Planctellipticum variicoloris: one gene and its partners. The protein of the gene in region 3 interacts with the protein of the main gene of each other region in a pairwise test. Links are inferred from orthologs where the notes say so. Each region holds a gene or a part of one and is shown on either strand. Other genes may lie near its edges.

The links.
Region 1: the proteins of aceE (region 3) and nth interact in binary tests that used the Escherichia coli proteins (3 or more experiments, as listed by UniProt). The link is inferred for Planctellipticum variicoloris from one-to-one orthologs.
Region 2: the proteins of aceE (region 3) and SH412_RS21980 interact in binary tests that used the Escherichia coli proteins (3 or more experiments, as listed by UniProt). The link is inferred for Planctellipticum variicoloris from one-to-one orthologs.

Annotation. Positions count from the first base shown.
Region 1 is NZ_CP130886.1:2,695,116-2,705,316, forward strand. The notes cover bases 2,354-5,267. They hold nth (endonuclease III), read right to left. Parts: upstream 4,194-5,267; coding sequence 3,513-4,193; downstream 2,354-3,512. Other genes in these bases: SH412_RS10525 (IS4 family transposase), read left to right, coding at 2,354-2,412; SH412_RS10530 (S1 family peptidase), read right to left, coding at 2,537-3,445; SH412_RS10540 (LON peptidase substrate-binding domain-containing protein), read left to right, coding at 4,441-5,142; SH412_RS10545 (adenine phosphoribosyltransferase), read left to right, coding at 5,245-5,267. Also shown: SH412_RS10520 (3-keto-disaccharide hydrolase), read left to right, coding at 1-1,024; more of SH412_RS10525, read left to right, coding at 1,111-2,353; more of SH412_RS10545, read left to right, coding at 5,268-5,781; SH412_RS10550 (PVC-type heme-binding CxxCH protein), read right to left, coding at 5,971-9,279; SH412_RS10555 (carbon storage regulator), read left to right, coding at 9,631-9,840; SH412_RS10560 (hypothetical protein), read left to right, coding at 9,926-10,201. UniProt on the Escherichia coli protein: DNA repair enzyme that has both DNA N-glycosylase activity and AP-lyase activity. The DNA N-glycosylase activity releases various damaged pyrimidines from DNA by cleaving the N-glycosidic bond, leaving an AP (apurinic/apyrimidinic) site.
Region 2 is NZ_CP130886.1:5,631,159-5,641,444, forward strand. What follows is about bases 4,610-7,608. They hold SH412_RS21980 (ATP-binding cassette domain-containing protein), read right to left. Parts: upstream 7,008-7,608; coding sequence 5,211-7,007; downstream 4,610-5,210. Other genes in these bases: SH412_RS21975 (ABC transporter permease), read right to left, coding at 4,610-5,214; SH412_RS21985 (efflux RND transporter periplasmic adaptor subunit), read right to left, coding at 6,985-7,608. Also shown: SH412_RS21960 (MFS transporter), read left to right, coding at 1-687; SH412_RS21965 (NCS2 family permease), read left to right, coding at 841-2,571; SH412_RS21970 (ABC transporter permease), read right to left, coding at 2,937-4,046; more of SH412_RS21975, read right to left, coding at 4,063-4,609; more of SH412_RS21985, read right to left, coding at 7,609-8,019; SH412_RS21990 (ECF-type sigma factor), read left to right, coding at 8,181-8,777; SH412_RS21995 (bifunctional serine/threonine-protein kinase/formylglycine-generating enzyme family protein), read left to right, coding at 8,848-10,286. UniProt on the Escherichia coli protein: Part of the ABC transporter complex YbhFSR that could be involved in efflux of cefoperazone. Probably responsible for energy coupling to the transport system.
Region 3 is NZ_CP130886.1:1,381,300-1,391,884, reverse strand. What follows is about bases 3,675-6,972. They hold aceE (pyruvate dehydrogenase (acetyl-transferring), homodimeric type), read right to left. Parts: upstream 6,614-6,972; coding sequence 3,875-6,613; downstream 3,675-3,874. Other genes in these bases: SH412_RS05480 (2-oxo acid dehydrogenase subunit E2), read right to left, coding at 3,675-3,738. In the rest of the region: SH412_RS05495 (DUF1559 family PulG-like putative transporter), read left to right, coding at 1-223; SH412_RS05490 (hypothetical protein), read left to right, coding at 192-917; lpdA (dihydrolipoyl dehydrogenase), read right to left, coding at 956-2,371; more of SH412_RS05480, read right to left, coding at 2,488-3,674; SH412_RS05470 (sigma-70 family RNA polymerase sigma factor), read left to right, coding at 7,092-8,009; SH412_RS05465 (hypothetical protein), read left to right, coding at 8,210-8,905; SH412_RS05460 (hypothetical protein), read left to right, coding at 8,994-9,365; SH412_RS05455 (HEAT repeat domain-containing protein), read right to left, coding at 9,407-10,360. UniProt on the Escherichia coli protein: Component of the pyruvate dehydrogenase (PDH) complex, that catalyzes the overall conversion of pyruvate to acetyl-CoA and CO(2).

The DNA of each region.
Region 1 (10,201 bases), 1.3 Mb from region 3 along the record:
CGTGCCGTTCTCCCGAGGCATCGAAGTCCAGATTCTTGATGGACGAGAGACCGCCAGCTACACCAGCCACGGGGATGTTTTCTCGATCTGGGGCGCCCGGATGAAGCCCGATCGCCCCCATCCGAATGGTTCTGAACGCTGCCTGCCGAGCGAAAAACTCTGCAAGCCTTCGCCCGAGTGGAACCACTACCGCGTGACCTGCCGGGACGGCGTCCTCAAATTGGCCGTCAATGGCAAGGAAGTTTCCGGGGCCAGCGAGTGCCGGCCCCGGAAGGGTTACTTGTGCCTGGAATCGGAAGGCTCGGAGTGCCATTTCCGCAATCTGCGGATCAAAGAACTCCCCTCGACGAATCCTGCACCTGAAGAAATCGCCCTGGAAGCCACCGGGTTCCGGCCGCTTTACACCGGGGTGGATCTCAGCGGCTGGAAAGCAACCGACGAGCACCAGGCGCACTGGAAGGTCAATGACTGGAAGCTGAGCTATGACGGCCAGTGCATGGCCGCCGATCCCCATCTGTGGACCGAGGAGGAGTTCGGCGACTTTGAACTGATCTGCGACTGGCGGTTCACGGGCAAACCGGTGAAGAAATCCTGGTCCCGGATTCTGCCGTCAGGCCTTGATGCGCTGGATGCAGACGGAAAGCCGGAGTTGATCGAAGTCGACGATGCCGGGGACAGCGGACTCTATTTGCGCGGCAGCGACAAGTCGCAGGTCAACATGTGGTGCCGTCCGGTCGGGTCGGGGGAGGTCTACGGCTATCGCACCGACGCCGGCCAACCGGCCGAAGTCCGTGGCGCAGTGACCCCCAAGCTGCGGGCAGACAAGCCCGTCGGTCAGTGGAACCGGTTCCTGATCACGATGCGCGGCGATCGACTGACGGTACGGCTCAACGGCGAGCTGGTGATCGAAAACGCCCAGTTGCCGGGTGTCCAACCTCGCGGACCGCTCGCACTACAGCATCACGGCGACGCCATCGAGTTCGCCAGCATCCTGATTCGCGAGCTGCCGCCCGAATCGCCGTAGGGCAGGCTCCCGCCCAATCTCGTTCGGCACGCTTTTTGCGCAGGCCGATTGAGATTGTAGTCTTTCTCCCTGCGGAGGGAGTGGCGATGGCGGAGAAGGGGCTGACGGAGGAGGAGCGGCGGGAGCTGATTGGTCCTTTGGCCGGGACCGTCCTGCTGCGGCGCATCTTTCCGCTGCTGCAACGATTGGCTCCCTGCGGGACAGAACGCGACACCGCTCGCAACCGGCAGCTGTTCTACAGCCAGTATGCCGCGCTCCTCCTGATCGGCTTCTTCAACCCCGTTCTCAAGTCCGCCCGGGCGCTCGTCGCAGCCTCGGGACTGAAAAAGGTCCAACAGCTCGCCGGCGGGCAAAAGGTCTCGGCCGGGGCCTTCTCCGAGGCCTCGTCCGTCTTCGATCCCTCGCTCCTGGAAGGACTCGTTCACGAACTCCGCCGCCAGTTCGCCCGGCATCAGTTCCGCGTGAGCCGCAGCGGTCGGCTGGGACGCCTTCCCAACCCGATCGTCGAACGTCTCGTCGCCGTCGACGGGACCGTGCTGTCGGCCTTGCCGCAGATCGCCGCCCGGCTGGGACGCGGTTCTCAAGGCCAGTGGCGGCTGCACACCCAGCTTCGCATTCACGACCAGAGGGTCGTGGCCTCGACCCTCACCGAGGAGCCGGCCAAAGGGCCGCACTCCGAGCGCGCCGTCACGCTCCAGCAGATCCAGGCCCGCGAACCGCAACCCGCCGGTGCGCCGGGAGACCTTTATATTCTGGACCGGGGCTATCGCTCGGCCGTGGTGTTCAACGAACTGGTCGAAGCCCGCTGCGACTACGTCTGCCGGCTCAATCGCGGGGACGGTCGCGTGGTCGAGGGACCGGTCAACGACGCGAACGGTCATGCGGTTCAACTCCCCGCGCTCACCGAAGCCGATCGCGCCGCGGGGGTCGTGGCGGATGAACTGATCGCGCTGGGCGGCGGCAGCGGAGCCAGTCCCGCAAGAACCAATCACGTCGTGCGGCGGATCACCGTCGAGCCAGTGCCCGGTCGACCAAGTTCGGCAAGGCAGGGGCGGCTTCGCAGCGACCAGACCGGGCGGGAAGGCCTGATCCTGGCCACGACGCTGCTGGATCTCCCGGCCGAACAGGTGGTGCTAATCTATGAATGCCGGTGGCAGATCGAGCTGTTCTTCCGGTTTCTGAAGCAGGTGCTGGGCTGCCAGCAACTGCTCTCGGCGAAGACGCGGGGCGTGGAGATCCAGCTCTACTGTTCGCTGCTCGCCGGGCTGCTCCTGGCCCTGGCGACGGGAGGCAACCTGTCGCGTCGAGCGTATGAAATGGTCTGTCTCTACATGACCGGCTGGGCCGACGACGAAGAACTCCTCGCCGCCTTCCCCCAGCCGCCATAGATTATGCAAGCACCGTGCCGAACGAGATTGGGCGGGAGCCTGCCCTACGCTGCCAACCCGAGAATCAGGGTTGTTTGGAAAATCTTCGTTTTCCCTCGCCACTAACCACTAGCCACTTCTTCCATCACTTCTTTTGTTCAATGAGCCGCATCAGCCGGGACGTCGGCACCGCCGCTTTGACGACCATCTGCAGCGGGGAATCGTCGCGTGCGATTTCTTCGTCGCCTGGATAGACGACGGCGGTGGTCATCGTCGCGATCCCCACAACGTTCCCCTGGCGATTGAGCACTGGACCGCCGCTGGAGCCATACGCAAACTCGGCGGTGATGGACATCCAGTAGGTCAGCTCCCGGCGTTCTCGCAAGGTGTAGTAGCGCGTAATCGACCCCTGGGTGTACGTGTAAAAGGCGTCGGCCGGATGGCTGAGCACGCCGACCCAGGCCCCGACGGGCTCGTGCAATTCGACGGCCAGCGGCGTCAGCCCCGCGGCGTCGATCCTGATGATCGCCAGGTCTTCGACAATGTCGCAGGCCAGCAGGTCGGTGACCGGATGCACTCGGCCGTCGTGCGTGCAGACGCCAAAGAACTCCTCGCCGATGTCCAGAAACATATGGCAATTGGTGACCAGGACGCCGTCGGCGGACAGCACCCAGGCGGTTCCCATGCTGACATCTTCCCAGCGCGGCCGGTCGTCGTTGACGTACTCGACCGAACCGATCGCCAGCGTGCTCTGCAGTGCCCGTCGGTAGATTTCCTCAGGGGACAAGGTCTTGTCGGCGGCGGGGGGGAGCGTCAGGCTGCATTTTCCGGGTTTGATTTTCGCTTTTAATTCCGTCGGGGCCAGACATTTGCCCGCCTTGGCCAGCTTGCCGAGGCGATTGGCAAAATTGCGGACGAACTCCCGGTCATCCTGGTAGGGCGGTTCGGTTCTCGGAACGGGATCCTCGGCCCGCAGCGCCGGAGCTGCGACGATCAGCAGCATCCACGGAACGAGGAACCAGGGAGACGGTCGGTTCTGACGAACTGGCGACATCAATCTGACTCCCGGGAAGAGGCGGCATTCGGGCAAGCTGTCGGACACGCCGACAGCGATGATTGGATCAGGCTTCGTTCAAAGGAGGAAGCCCTCTCCGCGGGCAGACCTCCAGCAGCGGACATTCCCCGCAGCGCGGCCGACGGGCGATGCAGATTCTGCGGCCGTGGTGGATCAGCCGGTGGGCGAAGTTGACCCACTCCGAGCTGGGCAGCAGTTCCATCAGATCTCGCTCGATGTGCTCAGGATTGGCGCTGGCGGTCAGTCCGAGGAGATTCGTGATGCGTTTCACGTGCGTATCGACGACCACCCCCGTTGCAATTCCAAACGCGGTCCCTAGCAGCACATTGGCCGTCTTGCGTCCCACGCCGGGCAGCCGAGTCAACTCTTCGATAGTACGGGGCAGTTCGCCGCCGAAGTCGTCGACCAGCCCCCGGGCCATTCCGATCAGGTTGGTGGCTTTCGCCCGGAAGAACCCGGTACTCCGGATGATCTCCTCCAGCTCGGTCTGGTCCGCAGCGGCCAGCGCGGGAGCGTCTGGAAACCGCCGGAACAGTTCCGGAGTCACCATGTTGACTCGTTCGTCCGTGCACTGCGCCGAGAGGATCGTCGCTGCCAGCAACTGAAATGGATTGGTATGGTGCAGGGCGCATTCGGCGACGGGATAGGTCGCCGCGAGGCGGCGAGCGATTTCCAGCGCCCGCGCCTTGCGGGCGATTTTCGATTCGCGCATGCGGGGCGCGGCCATCCGGAGTCCTTCTGATACGGGATTCACAATCGATAATGGGCAGCCGCCTGGTGACGACTCCGGCTTGCGGACGATCCGTTCTTGCGTCAACTTGTCGCAGAAGTTGCGACTGACCGGCGACAACTGGCGACAGCGTACTAGAATTCTGGAGGCTGGCGTCAGTCTGACAAGGGTGACGCGGCAATTCGCCGACGTGGCGGAACGCGCTGGCGAACAGGAACGATCTTTACCGTCAGGATGGCAATGCATGACTGATGCTGGCTTTCTCGATCCTGCACTATTGGACTTTTCCGGGCTGGCGCCGCTCTTTCCGTTGCCGAACGTGGTCCTGTTTCCCTATGCCGTGCTGCCGCTCCACATTTTCGAACCCCGGTATCGCCAGATGACCGCCGATGCACTCGCGGGCGAAGGCTACCTCGCCATGGCGCTGCGGAGGTCCGCAGGACCGGAAGAGCCCAGTGACGGCCAGCCAGCCATCCACGATGTCGTCGGACTGGGAAAAATCATTGCGCACGAGCGGTTGCCGGACGGCCGTTATTACCTCTTTCTGCGCGGACTGGCGCGGGCGCGCGTTCTGCGGGAAGTGGAGAGCGACCGGCTCTATCGAGTCGGGAAACTGAAACTCTGTCCGGAGACCACTCCCGAACTGCCGGTTGACGAATGTGAGCGACGGTGTCAGACACTGATGCAGTTCGGCAGGAAACTCCTCCCTAAATCCGATCTCGACGACGTCTTTCGCCACGCACTCGCGATGCCGGTCCCGCTGGCCGCCGTTTGCGACATTCTCGCGGCGGCTCTGCCGCTCCCGGCTCCCGTTCTGCAGACCTTGCAGGACGAGCTCCGTGCGGATCTGCGCAGCGCCCATCTGCTGCAACTCCTGCGGCATCTGCAGGGGGATTCGCGTCCCGATCCGCAACTCACGTTTCCACCGACATTCAGCCCGAACTGATCACGGGTCGCCAGTCAGGCCCGAGCGTTTGCTCTTTATCGTTTCGGCGGTCAGAATCGGTTCCGTCTCGGGATCCAGAATTCAGCAGGTCAGTGACTCTCCATGGCGCAATCGCTCGATTTGAAGCAGTACATCCGCAACGTACCCGACTTTCCGAAGCCGGGGATTATGTTCCGCGACATCACGCCCCTCCTCGCCTCGCCGGTCGCGTTTCGGCATGCCCTTGATCTCATCGCCGAGCGCTATGCGGACGCCAAGCCGACGGCGATTCTGGGGGCCGAGTCGCGCGGCTTCATCTTCGCCGCTCCGCTCGCCGTCCGGCTCGGTGCGTCGTTCATTCCGATTCGCAAGCCCGGCAAACTCCCCTGGCAGACTCGGCGGCTCGACTACGACCTCGAGTACGGCAGCGACGGGCTCGAAATGCACATCGACGCCTTCCAGCCCGGCAGCCGCGTGCTGCTCGTCGACGACCTGCTGGCGACCGGCGGCACCATCGACGCCTGCACGAAGCTCGCCGAGGGCTCCGGAGCCGAAATCGTCGGCCTGGCCTTCCTGATCGAGCTGACCTTCCTCAAAGGCCGGGACCGCCTCGGCAACCACGACATCTTCAGCCTGATCCAGTACCACGGCGAAGACTAGGTGCGTGACCGCACGGGACGGTCGCGGATCGGCATGGGTTAGTCCATGCGCCTCAATAGCCGCGGGATCCCGTCAACATGAAAATCGCAAGTCGGAAGGGGGGAGGGCACTCTTGTTTGCGATTTGTCGGGCGACGGCCGCACCTGCATTTTCCTCACTTGCCACTCACCACTAATCACTCGCCACTTCCTACCGCCCCTTTCCGTGGGCGGTGTCGCTCTGCCCCTTGAGCGTGGAGAGATACTCCACCAGATCCCGCAGATCGGCCTTGGAGATCTTCTTGATCAAGTCTTCCGGCATGCCGGACTTGCCGGTGGCCCGCTCGTCGATGTCTTTCTTGTTGACTTTGATGGTCTCGCCCATCGAGTTCATGAGCTGCACGGTATCGGCGTCTTCCTGCTTGACGATCCCCGTGTGGACTTTGCCGTCGTCCATGGCAAAGACCACGGTTTCGAAGCCCTTGGCGATCTGGCGACTCGGGTCGACGATCGCTTCGACCAGGTACTCGCGGCTCTTGTCGAGTCCGATCTTCGACAGATCGGGACCGACTTCGCCCCCATTGCCGGCGATTTTGTGGCAGCGACGGCAGGAAACCTCGCTGCGGGACAGAAAAATTTCCCGACCCCGTTCGACGTCGCCACCTTCCAGGGCTTCACGATACTCCCGGAGCGGGTCGGCGGCCTTGCGACGCTTTGAAAATGCTTCGGACCGCGTCTGCAGGTCGGGCGTCTGGCGGGCCTCGGCGGCGAGGAGCAGGTCGAGCTGGACTCCGGCCGGCGACTTCCCGGCGAGCATCCGGTCGAACCAGTCGGCGAGGACTTTGTCCGCTTCCGGGCGTTTCAGGCTGGCGAGGACGGAGATCGACGACTGCTGCTCCGCCAGCGGCGCCTCGTGCATCGTCTTCGCAAGCTCTGGGATCGCCCGCTCCGGATCGAGTCCCGTCAGCACCCGTCGGGCCTCGCTCCGGACGACGGATGCCTGGTCCGTCAGGCCTTCGTCGACGACCGTCAGGAGGTCGCCGCTCTTGAGGGATTCGAGCGCCTTCAGAGATGCCACGCGGCCGGAGGCCGGGCTGGCGACATCCCGGAAGATCCCGATCAGAAACGGCTCGACGTCCTTGATTCCGTATCGCCCCGCCAGTTTCGCGCCAAGTTCTCGCAGCGATTCCGGTCCGGCGAAAATGGCGCCCAGAACGGGGCGGATGGCCTGCGCCACGTCGACGGAGCGTTCGGGCAGGGGGCGATAGTCCCCGAGCACCCGGCCGAGCGGATCGGGCTTGTTCCAGTCCAGCAGTTCCTGCACGGCTTCAATTCTCACCGGCTCCGGAGCCGAGGCGTCAGCCGCGACGCCGGCGACCGCCTGAGCGTTCTCCAGCGCGCCGAGCTGATAGTTCGCACTGATCACTCGGCGGAGCAGGGGGTCGCTGAGTCCCGGCTGCCCTGCGAGCTTCGCCAGGGCCGGCAATCCGGCGGCGACAGGGACGTCGTGAATGGCTCGCGCGGCTTCCAGCACGATCAACGGATCGGTGTCGTTCAGGAACGCGGTCAGGCCAGGGTGTTGCAGCCGTCGGAGCGCGATGACGGCGCCCATCCGGACGGGCGCCGTGACGTGGCCGGCCAGTTCCGCCAGTGCTTCGGCATCTTCGGCCTTCGCCAGGCCGAAGGATGCGGCATGGCGGAGGACCGGGTCGGCGTCGTTGTTCTCAGCCAGGACAGTGATCAGTGACCTGAAGACATCGCGCGACTGGAAGCCGCGGGCCGCGATGGCAGCCAGTGAGCGGATGCGCTGGCTTTCGTCCTTCAGCAGCAGATCGATCGTCCGGTCGGCCCCGGTCCACGGGGCGTCGGTCAGGATTCGGGCAAGCTGCGCACGAATCTCAACCTGGGGATCGGAGGCCAGCGCCAGCAGCGGTTCCACGCGGGCCGGCTCAGCACGAACGATTTGTCCCACGCCCCAGATGGCATGAACGCGGGCATGCAAGGAGGAATTCTCAATTGCGTTCGCGGTCAGCTCCGCCAGCGCCCGGCGGTCCGCGAGTTCGAACTGCGCCCGCTGGCGGATGCGGTAGTCCGGATGGGACAGAAGGCCGATCAGCTCGGCGACCGGGCGATCCGCGAAACCCTCCCGCATGAGCCGGCCGACCTGCTGGACGACGTCGGAATTCCCGTGCTGCTCGTCGCGGAAGCGGTACATCCGCCCTTTGCCTTCTCCTTCCCAGCCATCGACCCAGTCGGACAGGTAAAGGCCGCCGTCATAGCCGAAGTCGACGTCCGTGGCGAGGACGGACCAGATGAACTCGTGGGCGTCGTCCATCTCGAAAGAAGCCCCCTTCGTCTCCAGCGAGAATGAGCGAACGCCGCTGTTGGCGGGCGAGCCGCGGAAATCGGCCAGGAAAAAGTGGCCGCGGTAACGGTCGGCGAGACCGACGCCGGGGTAGTGCGCCAGGCCCGATGGGCCGTCGGCGAAATTGGCGATTGGCGGCACAATGTAGGCCGCCTGCCCGGCGTGGGCGGGATGCCAGAGCTTTTCACGATTCCAGGGGCCGCGGTCGTTGAGGTACTGGTAGTACATCCGCCAGCCCGTTTCACCACCCTGCACGACGTAGACCCAGCGGGCGCGGTCGCCGCCGTCGGAGTTGTTGTCGCCGGTAAAGAGGTTGCCGAACTCGTCGAAGGCCAGTTCCTGCGGATTTCGCAGGCCGGTTGCAAAGACTTCGAGGTTCGAGCCGTCCCGTTCGCAGCGGAAGACGGCTCCTTGATCGGGGAGCGCGAACAGTCCCTGCGGCGTTTCGACGTGAAAGCCTCGGTCGCCGATGCTGAAATAAATCCGACCGTCCGGACCGAGGACCAGACCGTGCATATCGTGCCCCCGGAAGGCGACCCGGACGCCGAAGCCGTCGTAGAGAGGTTTCCGCACGTCGGCTGCCCCGTCGCCGTCCGAGTCCTGGAGCAGCCAGAGTTTGGGGATGCAGGTGTAGTAGACGTTGCCGTTCCAGGCGAGGACGCCGGCTCCGGTTCCGTCCGCGATCTGGTTGAAGCCCTCGGCAAAAACCGTCGACTTCTCGAACTGACCGTCTCCGTCGACGTCGGTCAGCAGACGGATGCGGTCGTGTTCTTTCGCGTACTCGGCGACGCGGTCTCCCTGGTGTTTCCGGAAGAAGGCGACGCGGTCATCAACCGTCTGGGCGGCGAGATCGTCCAGCAGCCATTTCATGTGGCTCCGGTTGTCTTCGACCCCCTTGGACTGGCGGAAGGTCTCGCAGACGAAGATCCGTCCCTGCTCGTCGATGCCGAAGGCGACGGGATTGGCGAGCTGAGGCTCGGCCGCGATGAGCCGGCCCGTCATCCCCTCGACGAGGCGGAATCGCTGCAGGGCGACTTCACCGTCGTTGGAGGCCTCGGCGATTTTCGGTGCATACGGCTCGTCGGCGTGAAGACACGAATTCAGCAGTCCAAGGGCCAGAACCGCCGCAGCAAAACGGAGTGGGAGACCGGGCATGAGGTATCTCGATGGTGTCGATGGCGGACTGACGATGGTTGGTCGAGTGTCGTCGCGACCGGAAATCCGCAGCAGAAATGGCACTGTACGGAAGCCAGCAGCCGCGCCGCAACTCACGTTCGTCACGCTCCAACGGGTTCCCTTGGGCAGAATGCTTGCCACTTATTGAACGTAGTGTCGCAAAATGCTCCATGTTGCGTTCGGAGACCGAGGGGCGTTGCAATTCGTAAATCATTTGAAAACCAGACGGTTGCGAGTTTCTCGCGAGAATCTGGCGATACGGCGCGCCAAGTGCTGTTGGTAATGTGCCGGAGTCTTTGATCACTCGGCGATCACAAGGAGGAAGTAACGATGTTGATCCTGACCCGCCGGCCCAATGAACGGATCGAAATCGGCGACAAGCAGATCACGGTGACCGTGCTGGAAGTGCACGGAGGCCGCGTGCGGCTGGGGATTGAAGCCCCGAGCAGCGTGGGAATTCGTCGCCAGGAAGTCACCCGGGCTCCAAGGAGCGAGTTCGAGTTCGCCGAGCCGTTGGCGAGCGCTGGACAACAATTCTGAAAAAATTGTGTTGATTCCTCGGTCCGCGTCGCGTAGCTTTGGCCGATAGTGTCCTGTACACACCATGTCTTCGGACAGATCGTCCATGCGATTCGTACTTCCTTGCTCCCGGCTGTCGGGCTCTCCACGGGCGCTGCTGCGCCTGTGCGGGCTGGCGGTGCTGGTGCTGGGAGCGGTCAGTACCGGCGCTGGAGATCTGCTCGCGTCCTGCGGCGACTACCTCCACCATGCTGCCGACGATGCTGGTCCGTGGCGGCTGGGTCAGGGTTCGCACGAACGGCTTCCGTGTCAGGGACCGGGTTGTTCGAAGTCCAAGGCTCCGCTGCAGATTCCGCCCGCCCCCGTGTTTCAGTTTTCGTCG
Region 2 (10,286 bases), 4.3 Mb from region 3 along the record:
GCGGCGATCACCGTCATCGTGCTGATCGTCGGAGTTCGCGAACCCGCGCCACGTTCGACGGGGGAAGCGCTCCGGCCGCCGCCGACCTTCGCCGACGCCCGACGGCTGCCGCGGCGATTCTGGCTCGTGGTGCTGCTGGGGGCCGTCTTCACGCTCGCCCGGTTCAGCGAAGCGTTTCTGGTATTGCGGGCGCAGAATGTCGGCCTGCCGCTGGCCGCCGTGCCGCTGGTGATGATGGTCATGAACGTCGTCTACGCGGCGGGCGCCTACCCCGCAGGGGCCGCCGCCGACCGCTGCAGCGCGCGGACGCTGCTGCTGATCGGCCTGGGTTTCCTGATCGGTGCAGACCTGCTGCTGGCCCTGGCCACTTCACCCGCAGCCGCACTGGCCGGGGCGGCCCTGTGGGGACTGTATCTGGCCGGCACGCAGGGTCTGCTGTCGAAGCTCGTCGCCGACACGGCCCCGCTCGATCTGCGCGGCAGCTCCTTCGGCATCTTCAACCTGGTGTCCGGCGTCTCCCTGCTGCTGGCCAGCGTGATCGCCGGCGGACTGTGGACCACCCTGGGCCCGTCGGCCACGTTCTTCGTCGGAGCCACATTCGCAGCGATCGCCGCAATCGGGCTGTGGGGTGCAGGGAGCAGCGAGTCGCGAACTGCCGGAGATTGGTCAGTCGTCCGTCGGCAGTAGTCCGTGGCGAAAGTCCGCAAGTGCGGACGTCCTTTCTGGCTCTCGACTCTGGACTCTCGACGGCCTTTCGACATTCCGCCTTCGTCATTCGACATTTCCCTTCTCCGGCGACGGTACTGGACGACCTCAGGCGTCAAAGCTACGCTGCTCTCCATGCCAAACGCCGCCCCCTATCCGTGGTTTGTCCGTCGCGATCTCGACGGATTCTTCGGCCTGTTCATCGACAACCTGGTGCAGCTCCTGCTGATCGTCGCCCTCTGCTCGACGCAGTGCGGCATGACCGGCGACGCCGCCTGGCTGCTCTACGGGAGGATCCTCCCCGGAGCGGCGGTGAGCATCATCCTCGGCAATCTGTTCTACGCCTGGCAGGCCCGCCGACTGGCGCAGCGGGAGGGCCGCAGCGACGTCACAGCCTTGCCGTACGGCATCAATACGCCCTCGCTCCTGGTCTACGTCTTCTTCGTGATGGGTCCGGTCTTCCGGCAGGGAATCGAACAGAAGCTGTCCCCCGTCGCCGCCGCCGAGCTGGCCTGGCAGATGGGGCTGGTGGCGTGCATCGGTTCGGGCGTGATCGAATTTCTGGGGTCGTTCGTGGCCGAATCGATTCGCAAGCGAACTCCGCGGGCGGCGCTGCTGTCGACGCTGGCGGGGATTGCGATCGGCTTCATCGCGATGACGTTCGCGTTGCAGATCTATCAGAAGCCGCTGATCGCCATGCTGCCGCTCGCCGCCGTGCTGATCACCTACTTCAGCCAGTCGTCGTTTCCACTGGGGCTGCCCGGCGGGCTGATCGCCGTCGCCCTCGGGACGGCCACCGCCTGGCTGTTGACCGGGCTCGTGCAGGTCTGGCCCGATGCGCCCGCGTGGATCTCCGATTCCACGATGAAGGCGGCCGCAGTCCCTGCCGCCTGGAGTCAGGCCGGGCTGCAGCTTCCGCATTTCTGCGGCGACGCTCTCTGGACGGTCCTCTCGAACCCGACGGCATGGCTGGGGCATCTGTCGGTCATCGTGCCGATGGGGCTGTTCAATCTGGTCGGCAGCCTGCAGAACATCGAATCCGCCGAGGCGGGGGGCGATCGATTCCCGACGGCCCCGTCGCTGGCGGCAAACGGAATCGGCACCCTCTGCGCCGGGCTGTTCGGGAGCTGTTTCCCGACGACGATCTACATCGGACACCCCGGCTGGAAGGCCCTCGGCGCACGGGCGGGATACTCGACCCTCAACGGCGTCGTAATCACCATCCTCTGCTGCACGGGGACCGTGGCGGTCATTCAGAGCCTGATCCCGATCGAGGCCGGCGTGGCCATCGTCCTCTGGATCGGCATCGTGATTACCGCCCAGGCGTTTGCCGCCACGCCGACGAATCATGCCCCCGCCGTAGCGATCGGACTCTTCCCCGCGATCGCCGCCTGGGGCCAGACCGTCGTGCAGGGCGCCTTCATCAGCGCCTGGGATTTTTTGAAAGTCCCGCACGACGAGTTCGCCGCGCACGGCGGGCGGACGATGCAGGATCTGTTGACGGTCAACCAGTCGGCCGAGATCAACGGATTCCTGCTGCACGGCCTGCTGTCGATCGAGCGGGGCTACATTTTCACCTGCATGATCCTGGCGGCGATCTCGGCGTTTCTGATCGATCGCAAGTTCCGGGCGGCAGCGTTCTGGGCGCTGCTCGGGGCGTTCTTCGCCGGGATCGGCCTGACGCACGCGTATCAGTTGCAGGGAAACATCGTCGACTTCCTGTTCGCCTTCGACGCCCCGCGCGACGGGTCACTGGAATTCCGGGCCACGCCGATTGCGATCGGCTACCTGCTGACCGCCGCAGCGTTTCTGGCCTTCGGCTGGTACCACGCGAAGCATGGGGACGACAGGCGGGTGGAGCACTGAGGAGAGCCAAGTGAGAAGTGCTGAGAGCCAAGTGATTGGCGGGCTCTGTATTTCCCGACTTCGGCCCGGTTGAATCTCAATGTTCGGGTCGATGAAGCTGGTCCAGGGAGACAAACCCCTCGGGTGTGTCGGATGACTTGTTGGCCGGGCAGGTGTCGCAACCGGTGCCGCAGCCGGCTTTTGCTCGGCCGGAGACGGATTGCCAAACGCGCAGGGCGACGTATGCGGCTGCCGCCAGCACGATGCTTCCGGTGAATAGTCCCTGCCAGTCCACGGGCGTTTCCGTTGAGTGTCCGTCGTTCGCGATCCGTCTCTACTCCCATTGTAGGCCGCAGAGGGACGCGGCAAAGTGCCGAACCGCGGTCTCAATTCATCCGCCGACGAAACAGCCAGGCGGCCAGCGTCAGATTCACGACGGCGATGACCGCCATCGGCCAGTACTGGTTGATCAGCAGCCCGAACGGCGTCCCTTCCAGGAAAACCCCGCGGATGATAATCAGGTAATATCGCAACGGGTTGAGGTATGTGACCGCCTGCACCGCGGTGGGCATATTGGCGATGGGGGTCGAAAACCCGGACAGGATCGTGGCGGGAACCATGAACAGGAACGAGCCCAGCAGGCCCTGCTGCTGCGTTACCGCCAGCGAGGAAATCATCAATCCGAAACCGATCGTCGCCAGCAGAAACAGCACGACCCCGGTATAGAGGGCCGCGAGACTGCCGCGGAGCGGGACTTCGAACCAGTGCACCGCCAGGAAAATGATCGCACTCGCCTCCGCCAGCCCGATCACGAAGCCGGGGATGGCTTTGCCGATCAAAATCTCGAACGGATGAAAGGGCGTCGCCAGAAGCTGGTCGAAGGTCCCCTGTTCGCGTTCGCGGGCCACCGACAGACCGGTCACCAGCACCGTCACCGCCAGCGAAAGCATGCCGACAATCCCCGGCACGATAAACCAGCGGCTCTCCAGGTTGGGGTTGAACCAGGCCCGCGTCTCGAGCGTCGCCGGCAACGCCATCCCCTCCGTCTGTTCGATCCGGTCGCGGTTGAAGTCCTCCACGATCGACCGGACATAATTCAGGGCGATGGCCGCCGTGTTGGAGTTCCGCCCATCCACGATCGCCTGAATCGTGGCCGAACTTCCTGCCGCCAGGTCCCGGCTGAACTGCGGCCCGATATGCACCACCAGCAGCACCGACTTGCCATCGATCAGCGGCGGAATCTCGCGATCGTGCGACAGGACGGCGACTTCCTTGAAGTTCGGCGAACCGGAGAAACGGGCCAGCAGCTCGCGCGAGACCGCGCTCCGGTCTTCATCGTAAACCGCGAACGCCAGGTCGTTGAGATCGAACGTCGCGGCATAACTGAAGACAAAGAGCTGAATCATCGGCGGCAGGATGATGACGGTCCGGCTCCGCGGATCCCGCAGCAGCGCCAGGAACTCTTTGATCGTCAACGCCAGAATCCGGGAGAACATAAGTATTCCTGCCGCGCTACGCGAGTCGCTTTCGAGCCACGAACCGGGTCAGTCCGAGGAACACGACGGCCATCAACAGCAGCGCTGCGCCGTTGGGAATGAGGATCTCGGGAACATCTCCGGCGGAAAAAATGGTCTGCAGCGACGAAACGAAGTAGCGGGCCGGCAGCAGATAAGTCACGCCGCGGATCACCGCCGGCATGCTCTGAATGTCGAAAATGAATCCGGAGAGCATGAACGCCGGGAGAAACGTGGCGATGATCGCGATCTGAGCGGCGACGAACTGCACCTTGGCCAGCGTCGAAATCAGCAGCCCCATGCCGAGCGCCGACAGCAGGAACAGCGACGTCGTCCCGATCAGAATCCAGAGCGAACCGCGCAGCGGCACCAGAAACAGCCACTCCGCCATCACAACGCTGATCCCCATCCCCCCCATCCCCAGGATGTAGTAGGGAGCGATCTTGCCGATCAGAATCTCCGACATGGCGACCGGCGTGACCAGCAGGGCCTCCATCGTCCCCCGCTCCCATTCCCGCGCCATCACCAGCGCCGTCAGCAGCCCCCCGATCAGCGTCATGATCACCGCAATCAAACCCGGCACCAGAAAGTTGCGGCTGCGGAGATTGCTGTTGAACCAGACCCGCTGTTCGACTTCGACGGGAACGGCGAAGTCCTGACCGGTCTCCGCCAGACGATCCTGCAGCCAGTGAGACCAGACCCCTTCCACGTAACCGATCACAATCCGCGCCGTATTGGCGTCGCTGCCATCGACGATGAGCTGCATCGCAGTGCCCGATGGAGTATGCAGCCGCTCGGAAAAATTGGCCCGCAGCCGAAGGATGCCGTCGACGTCCCGCCGCATCAAAGCGGCTTCCGCTTCGGGCATCGTCGGCATCACGACCGGACGGAAATACCGCGACCGCTGAAAAGCTCCCACAACCGCCGCCGTGTCGGCGGTCGGATGCTCGACGACGAGAGCCAGCGGCACATGCTCGGCGTCGAGCGAGACTCCGTAGCCAAACAGCAGCAGCAGGACGACGGGCAGCAGAAAGGCAATGGCGATGCTGCTGGGATCGCGCACGATCTGCAGCAGCTCCTTGCGGAGCAATCCCCGCAGCCGCATCCGTCGGAGCGCGCCGGGACTCAGGGTCCGGGACTTTCCCGTCATGCATCGATCTCCCGCTGGCGGGACTCGATCACCGAGATGAACGCATCCTCCATCGTCGGTTCGGGACACTCTTCCGAACGGGCCCGGGCGCGAATCGCATCCGGCGTGTCCAGCTCCGGGACTTCCCCCGCGACCATGATCGCAACCCGGTCGCAATACTCGGCCTCTTCCATGAAATGCGTCGTAACCATCACCGTCACCTGCCGGGCGGAGAGCTCGTTGATGCGCTGCCAGAACTCCCGCCGGGCCAGCGGATCCACGCCCGACGTCGGTTCATCCAGGAACAGCACGTCCGGCTCGTGCATCAGCGAACACGCTAAAGCCAGTCGCTGCTTGTAGCCCAGCGGCAGGTCCCCGCTCGTGGCGTCGCGAACGCCCTGCAGCTCAAAATGCTCGACGGCCCAGGCCGTCTGTTCATTCTGCCGGCTTCCCGTCAGCCCGTAAGCCTGACTGAAGAACCGCAGGTTCTGAGCCACCGTCAGATTCCCGTACAGCGAAAACTTCTGCGACATGTAGCCCAGTCGCGCGCGGGCCGCCGCGGCCGTCTTCCGGACATCGACGCCGGCGATCTTCAACGTCCCGCCACTCGCCGGCAGCAGCCCGCACAGCATCCGAAACAGCGTCGACTTGCCGGCGCCATTCGCCCCCAGCAGCCCGAACACCTCCCCCCGGGCGACGTCAAACGTCACCCCCTTGACGGCATAAAAACTCCCGAAACGCCGCTGGACATCGCGAACTTCGATCATGGCTTCGGACGCGGCGCTCCGCGAAGGCCGGACCGGAACGGCCGACTTCCGGTTCGATGTCGACTCGCGTTTGCGCAGCAGATCGACAAACCGGTCTTCCAGCCGCGGCGCCGCCGGAACCACGGCAATCGACATTCCTTCGGATCGAAACTGACTGGTATCGGGCGGAGCGGCGGTTTCCATGACAAACCGGACTCGACTCCCCTGAATGATCGAATCGGTGACGCCCGACGCCGCCGACAATTGCGCCTGCATCCGACGACGATTCTCGGCCGGGACCTCCGCCAGAAAAACTCGCCCTTCCAGGCCGGCAGTCAACGCGGCGGGCGTCCCGTCACCCAGCACCTCGCCCTCATGCAGGATCACCAGTTCATCGCAGCGTTCGGCTTCGTCGAGATACGCCGTGCTCAACAGCACGCTCGTCCCTTCGTTCTCCACCGCCCGCCCGACGATCCCCCACAACTCGCGTCGCGAGACCGGATCGACCCCCACTGTCGGCTCGTCGAGCAGCAGCAGTTCCGGCGAACGGACCAGCACGCACGCCAGCCCCAGCTTCTGTTTCATGCCCCCCGAAAGATTCCCCGCCAGACGCTTCGTAAACGGCGCGAGTCCGGTCATTTTCATCAGTTCGGCATAGCGCGCCGGCCGCTGATCGTAAGGAACCCCCTGCAGATCCGCGTAGAGGTCGAGGTTCTCCTGAACCGTCAGATCCTCGTACAGACCGAACCGCTGCGGCATGTAGCCGATCGAGCACTGCACCCCGAGCGGATCGCGGAGAACGTTCTTTCCGACGGCGGTGATCTCGCCGGCGTCCGGCAGCAGCAGGCCGGCGCAGAGCCGCATGAGCGTCGTCTTGCCGGCCCCGTCCGGGCCGATCAAGCCCATCACGCGCCCGCGACGCAACCGCAGGCTCACCTGCTCCAGAGCCTGTACGTCGCGGCCGCCCGTGCGAAACCGTTTCGACACGCCGCGGACCTCCAGCACCATCTCCGAGGAGTCGGCCACGGCGCCGGAGCCGGCAAGGTCAGCGGACGGCGGGGGCGTCATGGCTGTCCTTCGTCGACTTCGGCTGCCCGAGGTCGATGTGCACGGTGGCAGGCATCCCCAGTCGCAGCTCATTCTGCGGGTTGTCCGCAAAAACTCGGACCTGGTAGACCAGACGCGTCCGCAATTCGGGAGTTTCGACCTGCCGGGGAGTGAACTCCGCGGTCGGGGAGATGAAACCAACCCATCCGTCGTAGGTTTTGTCGGGAAAGGCGTCCGTCGAGATTGTCGCTTTCATCCCCGGCCAGATGCGGCCCAGGTCCGTCTCGGACACATACGCCCGGACCCACACTGGATCGACCAGCGCGACTGTGAAAACCGGCTTCTGCGGCGACGCCATGTCCCCCACCTGCAGGATGCGATTGCGGATGATCCCGTCCGACGGCGCCAGCAGCGATGCGTTCTTCAGATCTCGCCGAGCCAGCGACAGCGCAGCCTCCAGCCCCTTCAGCGCCGCCTTGGCCTCCAGAATGTCTTCTTTCCGCGGGCCGGCGATCGCCAGGTCCAGCGCAGCTTGGGCCGACTTCTGTTGCGCGGCGGTCGTATTGGCGGTCGCCTCCGCGTCGTCGAGCTCCTCGCGGGTCGCAACCTTCATGTCGTGCAGCTTGCGGACGCGGCCCAGCCTGGTCGCGGCATCTTCGGCCGTGGCAGTAATCGCCTCCAGAGCCGCGCGAGCCTCACGAATCTCCTCGGGGCGGGTCCCCGATTCCAGCCGCGCAACGACCTGTCGCTGCGTTTCGAGCTGCGCCTCGGCGCGGGCCACCGCAAACTCGAAACCTTCCGAGTCCAGTTTCGCCAGGAGCTGCTGCGATTCGACTCGATCGCCTTCCTCGACCAGCAGCTCGGTCACCCGCTCGCTCTGAACAAAGGCCAGTTCCACTTCGCGAATATCGACATTGCCGTAGAGCTGCAGCCGGTCCGGACGGGACGCCTCCCCGAACCAGAGCCCGCAGCCGGAACTCAATCCACCGGCCATCAGGACGATGACGAAACCAGTCGTTCGACGTTCGATCATGCAAGGCATCCTGTGGCGGAACACCGCGGCCCGCATCGTGGCGTTCCGCGGGTGACGTTCGGACAGAATAACACGCGACGCGCCCTTGCGGCATGCCGTGGCAATCTCGCATTGTCCCCCATTCAGTCCGGGCAACTCCTCCGGTACACTGTCCCGGAACCATGACCGACGTGACGCAACTCCTGCAGAGAATCGACACCGGCGACGGCCGCGCGGCCGCCGAGCTCCTCCCCGTCGTCTACGACGAACTGCGGCGACTCGCAGCGGTTCAGCTCGGCCGCGAAGCCTCCGGCCATACCCTGCAGGCCACGGCCCTGGTCCACGAGGCCTATGTCCGGCTGGTGCGGGGAGCGGGACCCGATCGATGGGATCATCGCGGGCACTTTTTTGCCGCTGCGGCCGAGTCCATGCGACGAATCCTCGTCGACCACGCCCGGCGGAAGCATGCCCTCAAACGGGGAGGGGGACAGGTCCGGCACGACGCGGAGGAGTACGCGATCACGCTCCCCGAGCCGGTCGAGGATCTGCTGGCGCTCGACGAGGCCCTGACGAAGCTGGCCGCCGAAGACCCGGAAAAAGCCAGGCTTGTCGAGCTGCGGTACTTCGCCGGTCTGACGGTGGAAGAAGCCGCCAACGCCCTGGGAATCTCAACCGCAACCGTAAAGCGGCACTGGACTTACGCGCGGGCGTGGTTATATCGGGAACTGACCGGCAGTCCGCCGGATCCGAATTCCTCGGAGAATCTGCGGACCGAATGAGCCCGATCCGCTGCGGTTTTCGCATGGTGGAGCAGACGACTCGACATCCCGCGACGGGGAAGATTCCACAATGCACGACCCCACCATCTTCGAAACGGCCCTCAATCAACCCACACCCGCCGACCGGGCAGCCTACCTCGATCGGGTCTGCGCCGGAAATCCGGAGCAACGCCGGGAGCTGGAAACGCTGCTGGCCGCCCACGACGCGGCCGGCGGGTTTCTGGAACGCCCGGTCGTCGAGCAGTTCGGCGGATCAGTACCGGCGACTCAAGTCCGCTCCAGCCTGCCAGAAGCCAAGACGGTCGCCGGCGATCTGGTCGGACTGGAATTCCTGGCGCCGGCCACCCGGCCTGACTCACTCGGACGACTGGGCCACTACCACATTCTCGCCGTGGTCGGGCAAGGGGGCATGGGGACCGTCTTCAAGGCCTTCGACGAACAGCTCCACCGAATTGTCGCGATCAAGATCATTTCCGGCGAACTGGCCGCCCACGCCACGGCCCGCCGACGGTTCATCCGGGAGGCCCGCGCGGCGGCCGCCATTGCCCACGAACACGTGGTCACCATTCACGCGGTCGACGAGGAGCACCGGCCGCCGTTCATCGTCATGCAGTACGTCGAGGGCTGCTCGCTGCAGGAGAAGCTCGATCGCCAGGGCCCGCCGAGCCTGCCGGAGATTCTGCGGATCGGCTATCAGATCGCCGCAGGACTCGCGGCCGCCCACAAGCAGGGGCTGGTTCATCGCGATATCAAGCCGGCGAACATCCTGCTGGAGAACGGCGTCGAACGGGTCAAGCTGACCGACTTCGGCCTGGCGCGCATCGCCGACGACGCCAGCCACACGCAGAGCGGCGTCATCGCCGGAACGCCGCAGTATATGTCCCCCGAGCAGGCCGAAGGGCTGACCGTCGATCACCGGAGCGACCTGTTCAGCCTGGGCAGCGTGCTCTACGTCCTGTGCACCGGTCACGCTCCGTTCCGGGCGACGACCACGCTGGCGGTCCTCAAACGCGTCTGCGAGGACGCCCCCCGCCCGATTCGCGAGATCAATCCGGACATCCCCGAATGGCTCTGCGCAATCATCAGTCGACTGTTGGCCAAGGATCCGCAGGATCGCTATCAGACCGCCGAGGAAGTCGCCCGGCTGCTCAGCGAGCACCTGGCTCACCAGCAGGGGCTGGCGCCGGCGCCCCTTCAATCGGAACCCGTGGTCGCGAGGGTTCGCCGTACATACCGATGGCTGGCATCCAGGTTCAGTCTGGCGACGGCAGCCATGATCCTGTTCATCGTTGTGCTGCTCGTGGGGCCGACGATCAGCCTCAGAATCGCCGGTCGCGGACGACTGTCGTTCCGCCAGTCAGACGGCACGATTCGGCTTGAGGTTTATCGCGACGGGCAGCTCATCGGAGATTACGGCGGTTTCGACAATGTCGAGATCGCCGCCGGGACCTACGAGTTCCGCCCCGTTCCAGCCTCGGGCTATCGCTTCTATGACATGGTCGCGAACCG
Region 3 (10,585 bases):
TCTCGCTCCGAATCAGACCGGATGCTACAACGGACCCGAAGACTTCGATGTGGATGTCGATCTCATCCTGATGCCCGCGTCGAGTCTGCATGCGGGTGGCGTCAACGTGCTTGTCGCGGATGGCAGCGTCCGTTTTGTCGCCGATGGAATCGACCTGGGCGTCTGGCGGGCCTTGGGGACGCGAAACGGAAATGAGTCAGTCGCGGCCTTTCCGGGTCACTGAAAACGTGAAACAGAATCGACACTGGCGTTGGATGGTGATTGGCGCGGCGCTGCTGATCGCCGCGTTATTGGGCCTGTATTGGTGGACGCGCCAGCCGCCTCCGATCTTGCCGGCCAACCCGGCTCCCTACGTAAAGCAATTCACCTTCACGCGGCTGGAAAGCGGTGAACCGATCGGCGACGTGGTGACGCTTCTCCAGCGTACCGGGTTCTATGCCAACGTCGATGTGACGCCAAACAATCTCCCCGGACAGATATTCGCCGACCGCGAGCTGACGGAAACGGTGTATTGGCCGATGACATTGGCCGTCATTCCGCGCGGCTGGCGTGGAACGGAACGGAACACGGTTGAAATGCCGTGCATTCGCTACCGTCAGCAGATTTCGCCACGGCAAGCGACCGTGGTCAAGAAAGGCTCCCCCAAGCCTACCCCGCTGGCGGTCGGAAACATGAAGACGTGGCCGGTATCGGCGGGATACTCGGGTTCTCCGAAGAAGATCCCTCCGCTGACTAAGGGGAACCTCTGCGGATATACGTTCTTCGCCCTCGGGAATCATCCACCGGGCGAATACGTTTACGAACTGCGTATCTATCCAACAGCGCACTGGATCTCAGACGTACGCTTCGAATCCGGCCCGCCCCTCGTGTTGCAGCGGGGGCTGTTGCAAGTGACCGGTGACGAGCAGCCACAATAGCCGATGGTCCACCCGGCGATGAAGACTTCGTGAGTCCGTCATCGCTTCGGGCGATAGAAGTGCGTCGCCTGGCCGTAGCTGGCTTCTGCGGCTTCCATCAGGGTTTCCGACAGCGTCGGGTGGGCGTGGATCGTTTCCGCCAGGTCGCGGGCGACGGCTGCGGTTTCGACCGCCAGGGCGGCCTCCGCGATCATCTCGCCGGCGCCGGGGCCGACGATGCCGATGCCCAGCACCCGTTCCGTGGCGGGATCCAGCACCAGCTTCGTGAGCCCTTCCGTCCGCGCCAGGGTCATCGCCCGGCCTGAGGCGGCCCAGGGGAATTTGACCACTTTGACATCACGTCCGCGGGCCTTGGCCTCGGGCTCCATCAGGCCGACCCAGGCAATTTCCGGATCGGTGAAAACCACGGCGGGAATCGCGGTATTGTCGAAAGCGGAGGGCTGCCCCAGAATCGCTTCGGCCGCGACCTTGGCTTCGCGGGTCGCCTTATGGGCGAGCATCGGTTCGCCGGCGACATCGCCGATGGCGAACAGGTGGGGCACGTTGGTCCGGCGCTGGGCGTCGACCTTGATGAAGCCCTTCTCGTCGACTTCGACGCCGGTGTTCTCCAGGCCGAAACCCTTGCTGGTCGGGCGTCGTCCAATCGAAATCAGGACGCGGTCGAAGGTCTGCTTGGGGGCGACTCCTTCGCCTGCGAGGGTGGCGGTGATACCGTTCTTCGCGGCCGCGAGAGCCTCGACCTTCGTGTTGAGATGAATCGCTTCCAAGTGCGATTCCAGCCGCTTCTGCAGCGGGCGGACGAGATCGCGGTCCGCACCCGGCAGCAGTCCGCCGGTCAGTTCGACAACGGTGACCTTCGAGCCCAGGGCGGCGTAGACGCTCCCCATTTCCAGGCCGATGTACCCGCCGCCGACGACCAGCAGGCTGCCGGGGATGTCCGCCAGTTCGAGCGCGCCGGTCGAATCCATCACGCGCGGATCGCCGATCTGAAAGACCGGCGGCACGGCGGGCGTCGACCCAGTGGCGATGATGCACTTCTCGAATTCGACCGTCAGCGTCTTGCCGGCGCGGGTCTTCACTTCCAGCAGATGATCGTTGATGAAGGTGCCGCGGCCGGGAATCAGTTCGACGCCGCGCGCCTTGCACAGCTCGCCGACGCCTCCCGACAGCTTGCCGACGACGGCGTTCTTCCAGTCTCGCAGCTTGTTCAGGTCGATTTTGGGCTTGGCGAAGGTCAGTCCCCAGTCGGAGGCTTCGCTGCTTTCGTTGATCAGCTTGGCGACGTGCAGGAGCGCCTTCGACGGGATGCAGCCGCGGTTGAGGCAGACGCCGCCCGGTCGTTCGTCGTCGTTGATCATGACGACTTTCAACCCGTGATCGGCGGCTTCAAACGCGGCGGGATATCCGCCGGGACCGCCACCGAGGACCAGCAGTTGAGCCTGGATGTCTGCCATGGAAACTCTGTTCTCAGCAAGGAGCATTGATCGGGCGATTCAGCGAAGGAGCCCGCGGATCGCAACCCGCGGGCTCCAGGAAATTCTAGCCGCTCAGCAGCCTCGGCACCAACCGATCAGCATTCGACCAGCAGGCGGAAGGCGTCGGAAAACAGCCCGCTCAGCTTGACGATGAAGCGGGCGGCGTCGGCGCCGTTGACCACGCGATGATCGTAAGAGAGTGACAGCGGCAGCATCAGCCGGCTCTGGACTTCGCCGTCGACGAGCTGCAATTGCTGCTGGCTGCGGGACATCCCCAGGATGGCGACTTCCGGGTAGTTGACGATCGGCGTGAAGGACGTCCCGCCGATCCCTCCCAGATTGGTAATGGTAAACGTCCCCCCCATCATGTCCTTGATCTCGAGCTTGCCGTTGCGGGCCTTCTCGGCGATCTCGCCCAGCTCGGTCGCGATCTGCAGGATCGTCTTTTTGTCGCAGTCGCGGAGGACCGGGACGACCAGGCCGTTGGGGGTGTCGACGGCGACGCCGATGTTGTAATACTGCTTCAACACGACTTCGGCCTTCGCCGAATCGTAGCTCGCATTGAAATTCGGGAACGCCTTGAGGCAGGCCACCGCCGCTTTGATAGCGACCGCGGTCATGGTGACCTTCACGCCGCTCTTGCCGACCGATTCCTGGAACCGCCGACGGGTGGCTTCGGTCTCGGTGATGTCGGCCAGGTCGTGCTGGGTGACGTGGGGGATGAGCTGCCAGGCAAGGCTGAGGTTGTTGGCGGCCGTCTTCTGCAGCTTGGTAAACGCGATCCGCTCGACGGGGCCGAACTTGGAGAAGTCCGGGAGAGGCGGAGCGACAAGGCCGCCGCCGCCCGAGCTGCTCCCGGCCGCCGCCCGTGCGACGTCTTCCATAGTGATTCGACCGCCGGGGCCGGAGCCGCGCAGGGCTTCCAGCTTCAGGCCGAGTTCTCGCGCCAGTCGCCGGGTGGCGGGGCCGGCAGGAATCGGCAGGCCGGCGACGGAGGCGACTGCGACCGGAGCAGGTGCAGTGGCCCGGGCAACAGAGGCCGCGACGGGCGCCGCCTTGGCGGGAGCCGCTTTCGCCGCTCCGCCGTTGACGCTGGACGCCGCGGCGCCCGAGGGCTCGATACTCAGCATCGGCTGGCCGACTTTGACCGTGTCGCCGGCTTTGACCAGGATCTTGCCAATCTTCCCCGCGTGGGGGCAGCGGAGATCCATCACGGCCTTGTCGGTTTCCAGAGCCATCACGACCTGGTCGGCCTGAATCGTATCTCCGGCGGCGACGAGGATATCCGCAATGTCGGCGGACTCGATTCCCTCCGCCAGTTCGGGCAGTTTGAATTCAATCGTCATGACGTCCCAATTTTCTCTGGGGCGGCTCCATCATGACTGACGGTGAACCGCCTCGAACTTCCGGCCTTCACGCCGGCTGACAGTCTGTCTGCAATCGACGCCGCCGGGAGCTCGCTCCCGACGGCGCGACACGATTTCAGGCGAACGCGGGGTCGACTTTTTCCGGATCGACGCCCAGTTCCCGCAGAGCCTGCGGCAGCTTGCGCGGATCGAACTGCCCCTCGCGGGACAGCGCCAGCAGGGCGTAGTAGGCCACGCATTCCGCATCGATCTCGAAGTGCCGTCGCAGCGTGCTGCGCGCCTCGCTCCGACCGAACCCGTCCGTGCCGAGAACCACGTACTGCCCCGGCATATAGGGCCGCAACTGCTCCGCGACGAGCTGCACGTTCTCGCTCGAAACGATGAACGGCCCCTTCACGCCGGACACGGCCGATTCCAGGTAACTGGTGCGCGGCTTCTGGTCCGGATGCAGGGCGTTCCAGCGGGCGGTCGACTGAGCGTCCCGCTTCAATTCGTTGAAGCTGGTGATGCTCCAGACGTCGGCCTGCACGCCGAACTTTTCGGCCAGAATCGTCTGAGCGCGAATCGTCTCCCGCAGGATCGGGCCGCTCCCCATCAACTGAGGACGTCCCCCCCGCTTCTTCGCGGTCAGCTTCGGATCGAGCGGATAGAGCCCCTTCAGAATCCCTTCTTCGACCCCTTCGGGCATCGTCGGCTGCACGAAGGACTCGTTGTAGACCGACAGGTAGTAGAAGATGTCTTCACCGCGACCGTACATCCGGTCCATGCCATTCTGAATGATCACCGCCAGCTCGTAGCCGAAGCAGGGGTCGTAGGCCAGCAGGTTCGGGACGCTGCTCGCCATGAGCTGGCTGTGGCCGTCCTGGTGCTGGAGGCCTTCCCCATTGAGCGTCGTCCGCCCGGAGGTCCCCCCGCAGAGGAAGCCCTTGCAGCGGGAGTCGCCCGCCAGCCAGATCAGATCGCCGACCCGCTGGAAGCCGAACATCGAATAATACGTGTAGAACGGCACCATGTTGATGCCGACGTTCGCGTACGCCGTCCCCGCCGCGACGAACGACGACATCGCCCCCGCTTCGTTGATCCCTTCCATCAGCACCTGACCATCGCGGGCCTCGCGATAGTAGACCATCTGCCCGGCGTCGACCGGGGTATACATCTGGCCTTTGCTGGAGTAGATCCCGTTCTGGGCAAACAGCGTGTGCATGCCGAAGGTCTGGGCTTCGTCGGGAATGATCGGCACGATCCGCTTGCCGATTTCCTTGTTGGCCATCAGCCAGCCCATCAGTCGACCCAGCACCATCGTGCTCGACCAGTCTTTGCCGTAGGACGCTTTAATGGCGTCCAGGAAGGCGGTCGGGGCGGGAATCGGCAGACGCTCTTCCGTCGGCGTGCGCTTCGGCAGGTAGCCGCCGAGCGCCTGGCGATGGGCGTGAAGATACTTCATCTCGGCGCTGTCGTCGGCCGGCTTGTAGAATTTGGCCGCCTTCGTGTCCTCATCGGACATCGGCAGCTCGAACCGGTCGCGGAATTTCAGCAGCTCGTCTTCTTCGAGCTTCTTCTGCTGGTGAGTGGTGTTCTTCCCCTCGGCGCTTCCGCCCAAGCCATAGCCCTTGATGGTATGCGCCAGGATGACCGTCGGAACGCCCTTGGTGTCGACGGCCGACTTATAGGCCGCGTAGACCTTGTGGGCGTCGTGACCGCCGCGACGGAGATTTTTGATCTGGTCGTCGCTGAGGTGTTCGACCAGTTTCAGCAGTTCGGGGGACTTGCCGAAGAAGTCCTGGCGGATGAATTCGCCGGACTCGACGACGTAGCGCTGGAACTGCCCGTCGACGATTTCCAGCATCCGCTGCTGCAGCGCGCCGGTCGTATCCGCCTCCAGAATCGAATCCCAGTCGGCGCCCCAGATGACCTTGATGACGTTCCAGCCGGCGCCCCGGAAGATTCCTTCCAGCTCCTGAACCACCTTCCCGTTGCTCCGGACCGGGCCGTCCAGACGCTGCAGGTTGCAGTTAATCACCCAGGTCAGGTTGTCGAGATGCTCGCGGGCGGCCATCGAAATCTGCCCGAGCGATTCGGGCTCGTCGATTTCCCCGTCGCCCAGGAATGCCCAGACTCGCGACTTGTTCGCGGTCGGACAGATGCCGCGATGTTCCAGGTACCGCAGGAATCTCGCATTATAGAGCGAGCAGATCGGCCCCAGCCCCATCGAAACCGTCGGAAACTGCCAGAAATCGGGCATCAGCCAGGGATGCGGATAGGACGAGAGACCCGTCCCGCGCGGCAGTTCCCGGCGGAATTTCTCCAGATTCTGCTCGGTCAGGCGGCCTTCGACAAACGCCCGCGAATACATGCCGGGCGAGGCATGGCCCTGAAAGTAAACAAAATCGCCCGGATGGTCGGCCGTCCGGGCGTGGAAGAAGTGATTAAAGCCGGTCTCGACGAGAGTCGCTGAGGAGGCAAAGGTGGAAATGTGGCCGCCGACGCCCGAACCGGACCGGTAGGCGCGGACGACCATCGCCATCGCATTCCAGCGCACGATGCTGCGGATCTTCCGCTCCATCGCCCGGTCGCCGGGATACGCCGGCTCGGCTTCGCGCGGAATGGTATTCACGTAGGGGGTCGTGATCGACGGAACGACCGGCACCTGCTGCGCCTGAGCGCGCGCAAAGAGTTGCGTCAGCAACTGGCCGACCTGTTCGCGACCGTAGCGGTGGAGGACGTCGTCGAGCGACTCCAGCCACTCGTCGAGTTCGGCGGGATCCACCGTGAGAACGGGAGCTACGACGGGCTCATCCGCGTTTTCAGCGACCGGAACCGACTCCGTCCGCCGGTCCGATACCGGAGCAGCCATAGTGCCTGCCATAAAAGAATCAACCTCATCGATTGAGGAGCGAACAAATTTCGGGAGCCGCCCGGCCATCAACCCGTCTGGAAAACGGTACCGGCTGGTCCGGATAGACCGGGAGCGCACCCGCAAACTGGAACCTTATCCTATCAGCTTGGGCCGCATCTGCACAGACTGCAGCAACCCCCGGAAACCGGAGCCGGTCCATTGGGAAATCGCCGGATTTCCCTGGAAATTCTGACGCGTCTCGGCAAAGGCCGTCCCAGCGTCGCCCTGATCGCAACTCGTTTGTTGATTTTCTGTTAGGAAGCATCTCCGAAGGCCCTCCACCTGATCAGGCAATTTAGACACGTACAATTGACGAAAGTCGGACCGAGGACAACAATGGGTGCATCCTGGACGCGACCAGCGCGTCGCTCCAGTCCCACCTTCTGAAGCGATCCGACGAGTCCCGCGGGTCGTTTCGATTGCAGGAGAGTCGAGGATGTCCTCAGCGACACTCAAGAATCCGCGGAACCGACCCGCAGCCAGCGGGCATCACGCTGCTCCCTTACCCACTGACCTTCAGAGTGCGATCGAATTCTTCGGCGGCGACGAGCCAATCGCCGCCGTCAGCGTCGGCGCTGCAGAGCTTCCCCTGAGCGACGAGGCCCCTCGCGCCGCGGCCGACCCGTCGGGCGAACTCCTCTATTCCAACCGCCTGCGGGAATGGCCGCTCCTGACACGCGACGACGAATTTCGCCTGTTCAGCCGGATGAACGGACTGCGGCGCGAGGCGGAATCGCTCCGGAAGACGCTGGCCGCCGGACGGGGAAACGGCGGACTGGTCCGTCGCATCCGTCGTCGGCTGCAGTCGGCCCGTCAGGTTCGTAACTATATTGTGTCATGCAACTTGCGTCTGCTGGTCTCGGTGGCCGGTGCCGCCGTCCAGCGACCGGGCGAGCTCGACGACCTCGTCAGCGAAGGCCAACTCGCCCTGATTCGCGCCGTCGAGCTGTTCGACTACACCCGCGGCCTGCGGTTCAGCACCTACGCCACTTGGGCGATCCGTAATACGCTGGCCCGCTCGCAGCAGAAGAATGCCCGCTACCGCCATCGATTTGCGATTGGACTCGATTCGGGGGGGCTCGATCAGCCCTGCGACCGCAGTCCGGAGCCGGAATTCAGCGACGTCCCGCCCGCTCCGCAAGTCGTGCAGCGTCTGCTGCGGGGATTGCCTGATCGGGAACGGACCGTGCTGGAACTGCGCTTCGGCCTGACCAAGTCCGGCCGCGAATTGCGGTTCCGGGAAATCGGCGAGGAACTGGGAGTCAGCACCGAACGCGCTCGACAACTCGTGTCCCGCGGACTGCTGAAGCTCCAGGATCTGGCCCAGGACGCCGGCGTCACACTCGACGAGTAATCGCTGGTGCACATTGCCGGGTGGCCGGCAACCGGGTCGGGTGGCCAGCGGCTGGAGCGTCTTCGCGAAGCCCCGGTCCGGAATCACTCGGTCCGGATTGCGGCGAGTCCCGTCGCGAGGTGGACTGCCGCGTCAACGTGAGCATCTGGTATCCTGTCATCTCCCGGATCAGCCCCGAGAGACCTTGTCAGGATGCCGCCATGTCAATTCGCGCCTGGACGCTGCTGCTTGCTGGCGTTAACTTCTTTCACTGCCTTTCCCTGATTGCCGCAGAGCCCGCTCCGGTCCTGCTCGGCCGGCCGCTGCTGGTGAGCGAAGACTTCGAATCCGGTGGCACCTCCCACTGGGCTCCCGCTGATCCGCAGGCGTGGAGGCTGATCGAGCAGGACGGCAACAAGGTCTTTCAGCAGTTCGCGCAGAGCAAGGTCGAAAACCCGGTCCGCTCGCCGTTCAACCGCTGCATCCTGAAGGATCTGACGGTCGGGGACTGCGTGCTGGACGTCAAGCTGCAGTCGACAGCCCGCGACTATCCTCACCGGAGCCTGTGCTTGTTCTTCGGGTTCCAGGACCCGTCGCACATGTATTACGTCCACTTCGGCCAGAAGACCGACGACCACGCCAACCAGATTTTCATCGTCAACGACGAGCCCCGGAAGAAGATCTCGACGAAGACCACCCCCGGCACCGCCTGGGACGATCAGTGGCATCACGCCCGCATCGTCCGCGACGTCGCCAGCGGCCAGATCGACGTCTACTTCGACGACATGCAGACGCCGGTCATGACCGCGGTCGACAAGACCTTCACCTGGGGCCGGGTCGGCATCGGCTCGTTTGATGACACCGGCAATTTCGACGACGTGCTGGTCTACGGGACAAAGGTGGAGTCAAAGCCGTAGACGTAGGGCAGGCTCCCGCCTGCCGGAATGGATTGCCCCAGTTCAACAACGCATGTCGGTCGGATTCCGTTCAATCGCGAGCCAGATCATGGCACAGCGGCACATTGGCGGCGCGTCTCCGGTTCCTCAAGAAGGCTCGAGTTCTGACCGGGAGAATGTTTCGCCCGTTCGAGGACTTGCCTGGGAAGCAATCGCTGGACTCGTCAGTATGATCGGCTATTTCATCGCAAGAGGCCCCGGCGTCGACAACGGAATTCCGTTTCTCGTCGATGAGTCGCCACAGCAATACAGCCTTGAAATCGTGCTCTTGGCATTCGCGGCCGGTTTTGGACTTTCGGCCATGAGACAGCGCCGTCGCCATGGACGACTGGGAGGCGCCGTTGTGTTTCTATTGTCGGTGGTCTGTCTGCTTGGCTGGCTGGATTTCCTTCTGAACTGGCAAAGTCGTCCATGGGGATAGGGGCCGGTCGAGTCAGCACAATCCGGCCGGCACAGCCGGCCCTACTTTTCAATTGCCGACGCAGGAATCGCCTCGCCAGGAGCGTCCGGCGCTTCAATCTGGCGAATGGCCAGCGCCGCCGCGCCGCGGACCTCGGGATCCTCATCCTCGGCGAGCGACTTCAGCGCCGCAACCTGTGCAGCCGCGAGCGGTCCCAGGCGTCCCAGCGAAGATGCCGCCATGGCACGGACCTGCGGATTGACATCCCCCAGGGCCGCGGTCATCCGCGGGATCGCCGGTTTCGCCGCCAGGCCGGCATTTCCGAGCGATGACAGTGCGGTCATCCGGATGTTTTCTTCGGGGTGCTTGAGCAGGGTGGCCAGGGTTCGCACGGCGAACGTCACGCGCTCTGCGCCCTCCTCGGCTGGCGTGTCGGCTTCCTCGTCGCGCGGCTGATCGCCGATCATGATCAGCGTCGCCGCCGCATTGACCTGAATCAGCGATGACGGGTCCCCCAGCAGTTTCACCAGCGTCGGGGCCGCCGGAGCCGCCTCCGGACCGACCTGCGCCAGCAGCATCACCGCGAGCTCGCGGGCCTGCGGCCGCTCATCGTCCAGATGCTCAATCAGCACGGGAATGACGAGGTCGCCCGCCGCCTGCAGATCCTGCTCGGCAGCCGCCCAGTCGTCCGGCTGCCCCCCTTCGGCGGCCTCCACGAGCCGTCCGAACGCGAGTTCAACGTCCGACGGGCCGGTCGGCGTCGCGGGAACCGGCTGCAGCGTCTCCATGTCCGCCTCGATTGGCTGCGGCACAGGAACCAGCGGTCCCGGAGCGGCCATTCCGAGCGCGACTTCCTCAGTCTTCGTCGGCGTAACGACTTCGGCGGCCGCGGAAGTCGCCGGGACGGGGACCGGGGACTTCGCGACAGGCTCGCTGACCGGGGACGCCCCCTGCTGCCCGCAGCCAATGACCCCGCCGACGGTCAAAAACACCCCGATGGCCGCTGAATATCGCACGTTTCGGTCTCCCTCCCGGAATTCGCGTTTCACGCACGGACTGTATGCGAAAACGCCGACGGCGCTCAATCCGAATCCGGCGGAAGTGCCGGGCTGTCCGGCACGGATCTCAAGCGATACAAGGAATGTCGAATGACGAAGGCGGAATGTCAAAAGGAAGAAGTTGAGAGACGAGAGTCGAGAGCAGAAAATAACCGCCAATAACCAACCACCAATCACAAATAA